DNA from 2 places in the Micromonospora sp. CA-259024 genome. Region 1 is predicted to be linked to the other one. Evidence: riboswitches for the same ligand, from Rfam matches in the RefSeq annotation. Region 1 holds a riboswitch; the other holds the start of a gene.
What was found. Region 1 has a riboswitch for cobalamin ahead of ACQEUX_RS10365 (CbtB domain-containing protein). Riboswitches for the same ligand answer to the same signal wherever they lie in the genome.
Positions count from the first base shown of each region.

Region 1 (5,256 bases):
CTGAGAAGAGCGGTCGCCGCAGCTGCGGCCAGAATGGCCTGTGCGCGCAGGAGGCGGCCCCGCGCCCGCCGGCTGGTGGTGTGTGCCATGGTGTGTGTCCTTCCTCGTTCGGACTCTCGGAATGGCATGTCAACCCCGTGATTCCAGCCGCCGGCGGCGGTACTGGTCGAAGTAGACGGCGGCCCAGATGATCAGGCCGACGATCACCTGCTGGTAGTGGATGCTGATGTCGAGCAGGACGGCGCCGTTGCGCACCAGGGCGATGAGGAAGGCGCCGATGATCGTCCCGACGATCCGGCCCTGCCCACCGAACAGGCTCGCTCCGCCGATGACGGCGGCGGCGATGACGTCGAGCTCCAGTGAGATCCCGTAGTTCGGCTGGCCGGAGTTGACCCGGGAGGCGGCGATCATGCCGCCGAGCCCGACCAGCACACCTGCCAGCACGTACACCCCGGTCAGGTGACGCCCCACCCGGATGCCGGAGCGGCGGGCGGCCTCCAGATTGGAGCCCATCGCGTAGGTGTACTGACCGAAGCGGGTCTGGGAGAGCAGGAAAGCGACCCCGACGGCGACGAGAACGGTGATCACGACGGCGAACGGAATGCCGAGGATCTCCCCGTTGCCGAGCAGTTGGAAGGATCGGGGCAGGCCGTAGACACCGACCGCTCCGGTGATGATGAAGACGAGACCGCGGCCGACGGACATCGTTCCCAGCGTCGCGATGAACGGCGGAATCCTGGCCACGGTCACCAGCAGCCCGTTCAACAGGCCGGCCAGCGCGCCGACACCGATCGCGACCACCGTCGCCGCCCAGAGTGGAAAGCCGAGGTCACGGACGACCATCGCTCCCAGAACGCCGGCGAGCGCGGCCACCGACCCCACGGACAGGTCGATGCCCTTCGTGATGATGACCATCGTCTGCGCCGTGGCGATGATGGCGATCACCGCTGTCTGCGCCCCGATGTTGAAGAGGTTGTCCGCCGTCAGGAAATAGGGACTCGCAAAGGTCAACGCGATGAACAGGACGACCAGCGCGGTGGCGGCGGTGAACTCCGAGACGGCGTGGGAGATGCGTTCCCGGAACCAGTCGCTGAGTTCGCCGCGCTGCGTGCCGGCGGGTGCCTCGACGGTACTCATCGTCGGACCTGACCTCCCCAAGCGTGGCGCCGGCACACGACGGAGGACCCGCCGGCGAGCCAGACACCTGTGAGCAACCGAGCCTCCTCGGATGGGAGAGGCATGAGTGCGAGCCCGCCCCGCCCGTGGAGATAGGTCGGATGTTTCCCTCGATCAGGCGTTACCATGCCACGCGTCCACGCGTGTTGCCAAGGTCTTGCGGCCATGTTTTGTCATCGTTACCGGGACCATCGGACGCATACGTCTGACCAAACCGGCACAACTGCGGCCGAGCGGCACGGGCCAGGCCCTCGGGGTGCCGTCAGCAGGCGGCTGACCAGCATTCGTCCACAGGGGATCGACGAACGCGGCTGGGGCGACGGCGCACCGCCCATGCCAGCACCGCGGTCCCACCAGGCGCTGTCAACGGTTACGCCGACCACCAGTTGCACCCCGCACCTCCGGGTGAGCCCTGCGGACCAGACCAGCGGACCATCGCCAGCATGTTATCGATAACATGCTATGTCTCCGGATGGAACCGTGGGCACCCCCGTCCCGCCGAGGCCGCGAGCGCGCCCGTCTCCGGTCAGGGACCCGGCCACGCGAGCCAGTCACTCGGCGGGTCGGTGACCGCTCGGCGATTCAGGCCGCGAGCCGGGCGGTGAGTCCGCGCGGCGAGGGCTTCCGGGCCGACAGGCCGCGAGCCCTCGCCGGGTCACGACGCGGCCAGCCGGTACGCCCGGCGGGCCGTCTGTCGCCAGATCGCCGCACGCTCGTCGTCACAAAGCGGGTCCAACAGGTCGGTGAGGGCCTCGACCCAGCGGGCGTACGACGTGGCGAGCAGGCACACCGGCCAGTCCGAGCCGAACATCAGCCGGTCCGGGCCGAACACCTCGAGCGCGTGCTCGACGGCGGGCCGCAGGTCCGCAGTCGTCCAGGACGGGCCATCCACCTCGGTCACCAGGCCGGAGAGCTTCGCCGTCGTGTTGGGCTCGGCGGCGAGCGCCCGCAGATCGCGGGGCCAGTCGCCGAGGCCGACGTGCCCGAGCGAGGGCTTGCCGAGATGGTCCAGGACGAACCGCATCTGCGGCAGGTCGCGGACGAGCCGGGTCGTCGCCGGCAGCTGGTGGTGGCGCACCAGCAGGTCGAAGGCGAGACCAGCGGCGCCCACCGTGGCGATGCCTCGCCGAACGTCCGGGCGGTCGAGGTACGCCGGGTCGGGTTCGGACTGGACGAGGTGGCGGATCCCGACCAGGCGTTCTCCGCCCCGTGCCGCCCGGAGTCGGTCGAGGCGATCGCCGACGTCGGCGGCGGTGAGGTCGACCCACCCGACGACGCCGGCGATGAGGGGGTCGTCGGCGGCGATGCCCAGCAGCTCAGGCGTCTCCGTCCGGGCGGCGACGGACTGAACGACGACGGTCTGGGTGACTCCGGCGGCCCGGGCCACCGGGGCGAGATCGACCGGGGTGAAGTCGTCGTCGATCGCGGCCATGGTGTGCGGGTCGATCCAGGGCTGCGGATGCCGTGCCCGGACCCAGAGGTGATGATGCGCGTCGACGATGCCTGGTCGCTGCGCGGCCACGTCGGTCGTCATCGGACACGCCCTGGCGCGTTCACGTACCCCCACACCCCGCTCAGTCATCGGTCGAACGTCCGGGTCGGCCCGGCGTCTCGGACCCGATCCAGCAGTTTGACCATGTTAGCGGTAACAGGCTGCCCGCGGGTCGCACGACGTGTGGACGTGCGGTGCGGACCGCCCCCGGAGGTCGGAGCAGCCGGCTGCGTGGGAGCGGGGCTCCGGTCGGCCCCCGACGTCGGCGTCGGACGCGCCAGCCGGCAACGATGCGAGTTTTGGTATGACGAATCCGCCGGTGGCGACCAGCGTCACCGAAGCGTCGACGAGCTGACGTGTCTGGGCTCCCGGCCCGGGTTGACCGTCTGCGGCGGCACCGATACCGTCGACCCACTATCTGCGGCGACGCGAGGGAAGCCGGTGTGAATCCGGCGCGGTCGCGCCACTGTGAGCGGTTGCCAGCTTTCGCTGGGATCCGCGAGCCAGGACGCTCGGTCGTCCGCAGCCTTGCGATGGGGACGCGTCATCCCCGGAGAGGTTCGTGTATTCATGTCTAGTTCCACGTCCAGCCAGCCGTTGGTCCACCCCGCTGGCACCGCTCGTCTCCTGTGGACGGCCCTGGCGACCGTCGTCGTGCTCACCCTGCTGGCCTACCTCGTCGCCTTCGACCAGGGGGCGGTCTCGCGCAGCGGGACGTACCTGCACGAGCTGATGCACGACGGCCGGCACCTGCTGGGTGTTCCGTGCCACTGAACGCCACCACCGCTCCCCCGTTCCTCACCGTCCTCGTCCGCGGGCTGCTCGCCGGCCTGATCGCCGGCCTGCTGGCGGGGGCGTTCGCCTACGTCGCCGGTGAACCACACGTCGAGGCGGCCATCGCCATCGAGGAGGCCGCGGCGCACGCCGAGCCCGCAGCCGGTGGGCACCAGCACGAGGACGGCCCGGTCACCCGCAGTGGGCAACGCGGCGGCCTGTTCCTGGCCACCGGCCTGTTCGGCGCCGCGATGGGTGGTCTGCTGGCCACGGCGTACGTCCTGCTGTCGCGCCGTCGGCGGACCTACGACGACGGACGTTCGGGCCTGCTGCTGGCCGGCGCGGCGCTGCTCGGCGCGGTGATCGTGCCGTTCCTCAAGTACCCGGCGAACCCGCCGGCGGTCGGCGACCCGGCCACCATCAACCAGCGGACCGGCACCTACCTGCTGATGGTGGTGCTCGGTCTGGTGGCCGTCTGGGCCGGCTCGCTGGGCTACCGGTCGGTCGGTGCCCAGGCACCGTGGTGGCTGCGCGTCACCGCGGCCGTCGGCGGATTCCTGCTCGTCACGACGGTGTCGTACGTGGTGTTGCCGTCCTTCCAGGAGGTCCCGGACGACTTCCCCGCGACCCTTCTGTGGAACTTCCGGCTGGCCTCCCTCGGCACCCAGGTGGTGCTCTGGACCGGGATCGGCCTGCTGTTCGCGGCCCTGATGCACCACGACCGGCGCCGCCGGGTCGCCGCCGCCCTTCCCAGCACGTGACCGCCACCAGCCTCCGGCTGGTCGCCCACGGTCACACCGCCGCCCTGCGCCGGGCCCGGTTCGGCGGGCTTGCCGACAGCTTGGACGAGGGCGGCCTGCGTGCCGCCCTCGCGCAGGCCCGCGCCGGGTCGGACCGGCGCGGGCACCTGGGCGTCCACGACGCCTGTCTGTCCAGTCCAGCGGCAGCGGCCAGGCAGACCGCCGAGGCCTTCGGCCTGACGCCCACCATCGAAGCGGCGTTGGCCGACTGCGACTACGACTCCTGGACCGGACGGTCATTCGAGGAGATCGCCGCCCAGCAGCCGCAGGCGCTGCACGAGTGGCTGTCCGCACCGAACTCCGTGCCGCACGGCGGCGAATCCGTCACGGCGGTGCGGGACCGGGTCGGTCGCTGGCTGGACGGGCAGCGCGGACGCGGCCAGCGGATCATCGCGATCACCCACCCGCTGGTGATCCGGGTCGCGGTGGTCCACGCCCTCGACCTGCCGATGGCGGCGTACCGGCAGGTGGACGTGGAGCCGTTGGCGATCGTCCGGCTCACCAGCCAGGGCGCGCGGTGGCAGCTACGACTGAGCGCGCCACGGGCGGGTTGAGAGCACGACCCGTTCGGACCACGAGTCTGCTGTCACCCCCGCAACGCAGTCGTGGGCGGGCCGTGATCACGGCCCGCCCACGATCTCTCTGCTACGCCCCGGCTTTTAGCCGGTGACGGTGAACGGCCGGGACACCTTCGTCTCTGACGTGGCACCGGTCAGCGTGACGCTGGTCGCGCCCGCCTTCGCCGCACCCGGGACACTGACCGTCGCACCGGAGATGACACCGTCGCCATTCGCGCGCACGGTGCTGACCGCGAGGCCGTCCCCGAAGGTGATCGTGACCACCTCGTTCGGCACGAACCCGGAACCGTCGAGGGTGATCGACGTACCGCGCGGGCCCGACGTGGTCAGCACCGCCACTCGCGGCTGGTAGGTCGGCGCCTCCGCCTGCCCGGTCACCTGGACGGTGGCCGTGGCCGGCGTACGAGAGGACGCGCCCGTCGCGGTGACGGCGTAC
Region 1 is NZ_JBNJND010000001.1:2,360,967-2,366,222, forward strand. Features, by position in the region: gene ACQEUX_RS10350 (ABC transporter substrate-binding protein) at 1-89, opposite strand, end outside; gene ACQEUX_RS10355 (ABC transporter permease) at 130-1,137, opposite strand; gene ACQEUX_RS10360 (amidohydrolase family protein) at 1,832-2,710, opposite strand; cobalamin riboswitch at 3,059-3,203, shown strand; gene ACQEUX_RS10365 (CbtB domain-containing protein) at 3,239-3,442, shown strand; gene ACQEUX_RS10370 (CbtA family protein) at 3,433-4,203, shown strand; gene ACQEUX_RS10375 (histidine phosphatase family protein) at 4,200-4,796, shown strand; gene ACQEUX_RS10380 (GH92 family glycosyl hydrolase) at 4,902-5,256, opposite strand, start outside.

Region 2 (5,256 bases), on a different contig from region 1:
ACCACGCGGGTGCCGGCCCGGCTGCCCCGGTGCCAGTCGGCGGGCCCGGACCAGTCCTGGAAGGTGATCTGCTCGTCGTGAGTGACGGTGGGAGGGCTTGCCGCCGTCGCGGGCGCGGTGGTGGCGAGCAGGGTGAGCGCGGTGACGCCGGCGAGGGCGGCCGCGCACAGGCGGGATCTGGCCATGAGTGCTCCGCGGGGTCGAGAGGGGCATCGTCGCTGGTCAGTTTTCCGCTTGGAGGGAAGTTTCGCCAGATGTTCCTGAATGGAAAATCATTGCCGCAGGGATGATCCGCTCGGGATGCATTAGGCAGCGATCGATATTGATATGACCATGTGACAGATGGTGAAGTGTCCTCCACCGAGCGGGATCTCCCGCCCATCGAGGAGGTAGTCCATGGCCCTCCGCACAGCCATCCCTCTCCGCCGCGTCCTGGTGCTCGCCGTCGTCACCGGGCTGGGAATCGTCGCCGTCGCCGTCGGTCCGGTCGCCGCCCGACCGGCACCGGACCGGGCCGCCGAGTCGGCCGCCGCCAGCTACCGGGTGCTCGGCCCCCGGACCTCCGCCGACCGCACCGCGGTGGCCCGCACCGGAGCCGCCATCGACTACTCCGAACACGGCGTGCTGCACGTCTCCGCCACCGCGGGCGAGGCTGCCGCGATCGGCAAGCTGGGCTTCCGGCTGGAACCGCTCGCCCCGCCGCCGAACGCCGAGCGCGGTGCCGGCGAGGTGGGCACGCTGGCTTTCCCGCCCGCCGACTCCAACTACCACGACTACGCGGAACTGACCGCCGTCGTGAACCAGGTCGTCGCCGACCATCCGGCGATCGCCCGCAAGATCAGCATCGGTTCGTCGTACGAGGGCCGCGATCTGATGGCGGTGAAGATCTCCGACAACGTCGGCACCGACGAGAGCGAACCGGAGATCCTGTTCAACGCCCAGCAGCACGCCCGTGAGCACCTGACCGTCGAGATGGCGATCTACCTGCTCAACCTCTTCACCGACAGCTACGGCGGCGACTCCCGGATCACCAACATCGTCAACAGCCGGGAGATCTGGATCGTGCCGTCGGTCAACCCGGACGGCAGCGAGTACGACATCGCCACCGGGTCGTACCGGTCCTGGCGCAAGAACCGGCAACCCAACAGCGGCTCGTCGAACGTCGGCACCGACCTGAACCGCAACTGGTCCTACCAGTGGGGCTGCTGCGGCGGCTCGTCCGGAACCACCTCGTCGGAGACCTACCGCGGCCCGTCGGCGTTCTCCGCACCCGAGACGCAGGCGCTGCGCAACTTCGTCAACAGTCGCGTGGTCGGCGGCGCCCAGCAGATCAAGGCGAACATCGACTTCCACACGTACTCGCAGCTCGTGCTCTGGCCCTTCGGCTACACCACCGCGAACAACCCGTCCGGGATGAGCGCGGACCAGTACAACACCTTCGCCACCATCGGCCAGCAGATGGCGGCCACCAACAGCTACACGCCGGAACAGTCCAGTGACCTCTACATCGCCGACGGCACCAGCATCGACTGGATGTGGGCCACCCACGGCATCTGGGCGTACACCTTCGAGATGTACCCGGGCTCGTCCAGCGGCGGCGGGTTCTACCCGCCCGACGAGGTGATCCCCGCGCAGACGTCGCGCAACCGGGAGGCGGTGCTGATGCTCAGCGAGTACGCCGACTGCCCGTACCGGGCCATCGGCAAGCAGGCGCAGTACTGCGGCGGCGGTGGGGGCACCACGGTCTGGTCGGACACCTTCGAGACCGCCACCGGCTGGACCATCAACCCGGGCGGCACCGACACCGCCACCATCGGGGCGTGGGAACGGGGTGCCGCCCAGGCGACCACGTCCTCCGGCGCCAAGCAGCTCACCCCGTACGCCGGTGCCAACGACCTGGTCACCGGTCGGCTGGCCGGAACGGCGGCCGGTGACCACGACCTCGACGGCGGTGCGACCAGCGCCCGGTCCCCGGCGGTCACCCTGCCGTCGTCCGGCACGCTGACCCTCTCACTGGCCTGGTACCTGGCACACGGCTCGAACGCCTCGTCGGCGGACTACCTGCGGGTGAGCGTGGTGCACAACGGCGGCACCACGGCGCTGCTCACCCAGGCCGGCGCGGCGACCAACCGCAACGGGAGCTGGGCGGTGGCGAACCTCAACCTCACCCCGTACGCCGGCCAGTCGGTCAGCATCCTCGTCGAGGCGGCGGACGCCTCCGGCGCCAGTCTGGTCGAGGCGGCTGTGGACAACGTCACCATCACCTCCTCCTGATCGGGTGGGGCCCCGTCCCGCCCCCCGGCGGGGCCCCACCACCCTTCCCGAACCCCAGGATCCGGGACATATGCCCACGGCGGACACCCCGCCCCCGCCGTGCGGCAGCCCAAGAGATCGACTCGCCACGATCTGCCCTTGATCGATCCGGCACGTCCGGGCCGGTGCGCTACCGTCTTAGCGACCAGTCCGCAGCGAAGCCGGTGCGAAACCCGGCGCTGTCCCGCAACTGTGATGCCCCGCCGGACGGTGGGGACGAGCCAGGTCGCCTGCGGATCGGTCGCGATACGCGCTCTCGAGGAAGGGCGCCTCGTGGGCGGGCGTACGAAAGTCCCTGTCGGCGAAGCACCACACTCCTCGACCGACAGGAGGACCCCGTGTTCAGACGTACCCCTCGGCTCTTCGCCGCGACCCTCGCGGTCGCCGCGCTCGCGCTCGGCGCCTGCGCCCAGAAGGCCGACGACCAGCCGAGCGCCGGCACCGCAGCCGCCGCCTACCCGGTCACGGTCGGTTCGCTCACCCTCGACAAGCGCCCCGAGAAGATCGTCTCGCTGTCGCCCAGCGCCACCGAGATGCTCTTCGCGATCGGTGCCGGCCCCCAGGTGACCGCCGTCGACGACCAGTCCACCTACCCGGCCGACGCGCCCAAGACCGACCTGTCCGGTTTTCAGCCGAACGCCGAGGCGATCGCTGGCAAGAACCCCGACCTGGTGGTGCTCTCCAACGACACCAACAAGATCGTCGACCAGCTCGGCAAGTTGAAGATCGCGGTCTACCTGACCCCGGCGGCGACCACGCTGGACGACTCGTACCGGCAGATCACCGAGTTGGGCACCCTGACCGGGCACGCCGACCAGGCCACCGACGTCACCACCCGGATGAAGGACGACATCGCCAAGCTGGTCAAGGACCTGCCGCAACGTACCGAGAAGCTCACCTACTACCACGAGTTGGGCCCGGAGCTGTACAGCGCGACCAGCAAGACGTTCATCGGCTCGCTCTACAGCCAGGCCGGCCTGACCAACATCGCCGACCCGGCCGACGCGGACGGCAAGAACGGGGGCTACCCGCAGCTGTCCCAGGAGTTCATCGTCAAGGCCGACCCGGACTTCGTCTTCCTGGCCGACTCGAAGTGCTGCCAGCAGAACGCCGACTCGGTCAAGGCGCGCAGCGGCTGGGCCGGGCTCACCGCGGTGAAGAACAACCAGGTGGTCGCGCTGGACGACGACATCGCCTCGCGTTGGGGCCCGCGCGTCGTGGACCTGCTCCGCGTCATCATCGACGCGGTCGCCAAGGTACCGGCGTGACCGTCGTCCGTCGGTGAGCGCGCGGAATGAGCCGGGTGTGCGACTCCCGCGGTCGCTCACGGCAGAGGGCTCGGTGACCGGGGCGCCAGAGATGCCCGCCCCGGCACCGCCCACCCCGCCGGCCGGGACGCCCTCCGAGCCTCCGCGACCCGGGCTGCGACGTCCAGGGTCGTGGTTCGGGCCCCGGCGGCCGGGGCTTTCGCCGTCCTCGGCGCGGCCCGCCGGGCTGCGCACGCGCTGGCTGGTCGCCGGGGTGTTCGCGGTGCTCGTCGCGCTCGTCGCCGGGGTGTCGCTCGGCCCGGTGAGCCTGCCCCCGGGCAGCGTCGCCGCCGAGCTGCTCAACCTGATCCCGGGGGTGCACCTGGACAGCGGGCTGTCCGAGCGGGAGATCGCTATCGTCACCGAGCTGCGGCTGCCCCGGGTGGTGCTGGGCCTGCTCGTCGGCGGCCTGCTCGCCCTGGCCGGCGGCTGCTACCAGGGTGTGTTCCGCAACCCGCTCGCCGATCCGTACCTGCTCGGTGTGGCCGCCGGCGCCGGCCTCGCGGTCACCGCGGTGATCGCCCTCGGCGGCGCCGGTCGGCAGGGCGCGATCTCCGGACTGCCGATGACCATCCCGCTGGCCGCGTTCGCCGGTTCGCTGCTCGCCGTGACGATGACCTACCTGCTCGGTGCGGCCGGCGGGCGGAGCAGCTCACCAGCGATGCTGATCCTGGCCGGGGTGGCGGTCTCCGCCTTCCTCTCCGCCGGGCAGACCTACCTGCTGCAACGACACTCCGACAGCATCCAGCCGGTCTACTCCTGGCTGCTCGGCCGGCTGGCCACCGCCGGCTGGCACGACGTGCTGCTGGTGCTGCCGTACGCGGCGCTGACCACCGTGGTGGTGCTGCTGCACCGCCGCGAGCTGGACGTCCTCGCGGTCGGCGACGACGAGGCGAGGAGTCTGGGCCTGCACCCGCAGCGCACCCGGTACCTGCTGATCGCCGCCGCCTCCCTGGGGACCGCGGCGGCGGTCTCCGCGACCGGCCTGATCGGTTTCGTCGGCATCATCGTGCCGCACACCGTCCGGCTGCTGGCCGGGTCGAGCTACCGGGTGATCCTGCCGTTGTCACTGCTGTTCGGCGGTGCGTTCCTGGCGCTGACCGACGTGGTGGCCCGCACCGCCGTCGCCCCGGCCGAGGTGCCGATCGGGGTGGTCACCGCTCTCCTGGGCGGCCCGTTCTTCGTACTCGTGCTGCGGACCGCCCGCCGGGTGCTGACGTGAGCACCGAGACCGCCGGTGCGTCCGCTGGCGGTGCGTCCGCCGACGTGCCGGCCGTCGAGGTGCGCGGGCTGCACGTCGAGTTCGGCGGCACGCCGATCCTGACCGATGTCGACCTCACCGTCGCCGTCGGCGAGTGGGTCACCGTCATCGGCCCGAACGGCGCCGGCAAGTCGACCCTGTTGCGCGCCGTCGGGGGCCTGCTGCCCGCGCCGGGGGCGATCACCCTGTTCGGTACGGCGAGCGCCGCACTGCGCCGCCGGGACCGCGCCCGGGTGGTGGCCACGGTGGCACAGTCCCCGGTGGTGCCGCCCGGCATGTCGGTGCTGGACTACGTGCTGCTCGGTCGCACCCCGTACATCCCGACGCTGGGCCGGGAGTCGACCGCCGACGTCGACGCCGTGCACGAGGTGCTCG
Region 2 is NZ_JBNJND010000002.1:2,087,463-2,092,718, forward strand. Features, by position in the region: gene ACQEUX_RS29270 (C39 family peptidase) at 1-185, opposite strand, end outside; gene ACQEUX_RS29275 (M14 family metallopeptidase) at 397-2,274, shown strand; cobalamin riboswitch at 2,443-2,565, shown strand; gene ACQEUX_RS29280 (ABC transporter substrate-binding protein) at 2,652-3,581, shown strand; gene ACQEUX_RS29285 (FecCD family ABC transporter permease) at 3,673-4,842, shown strand; gene ACQEUX_RS29290 (ABC transporter ATP-binding protein) at 4,887-5,256, shown strand, end outside.
Region 2: linked by a shared signal. The riboswitch ahead of ACQEUX_RS29280 (ABC transporter substrate-binding protein) and the one ahead of ACQEUX_RS10365 (CbtB domain-containing protein) in region 1 are both predicted to bind cobalamin.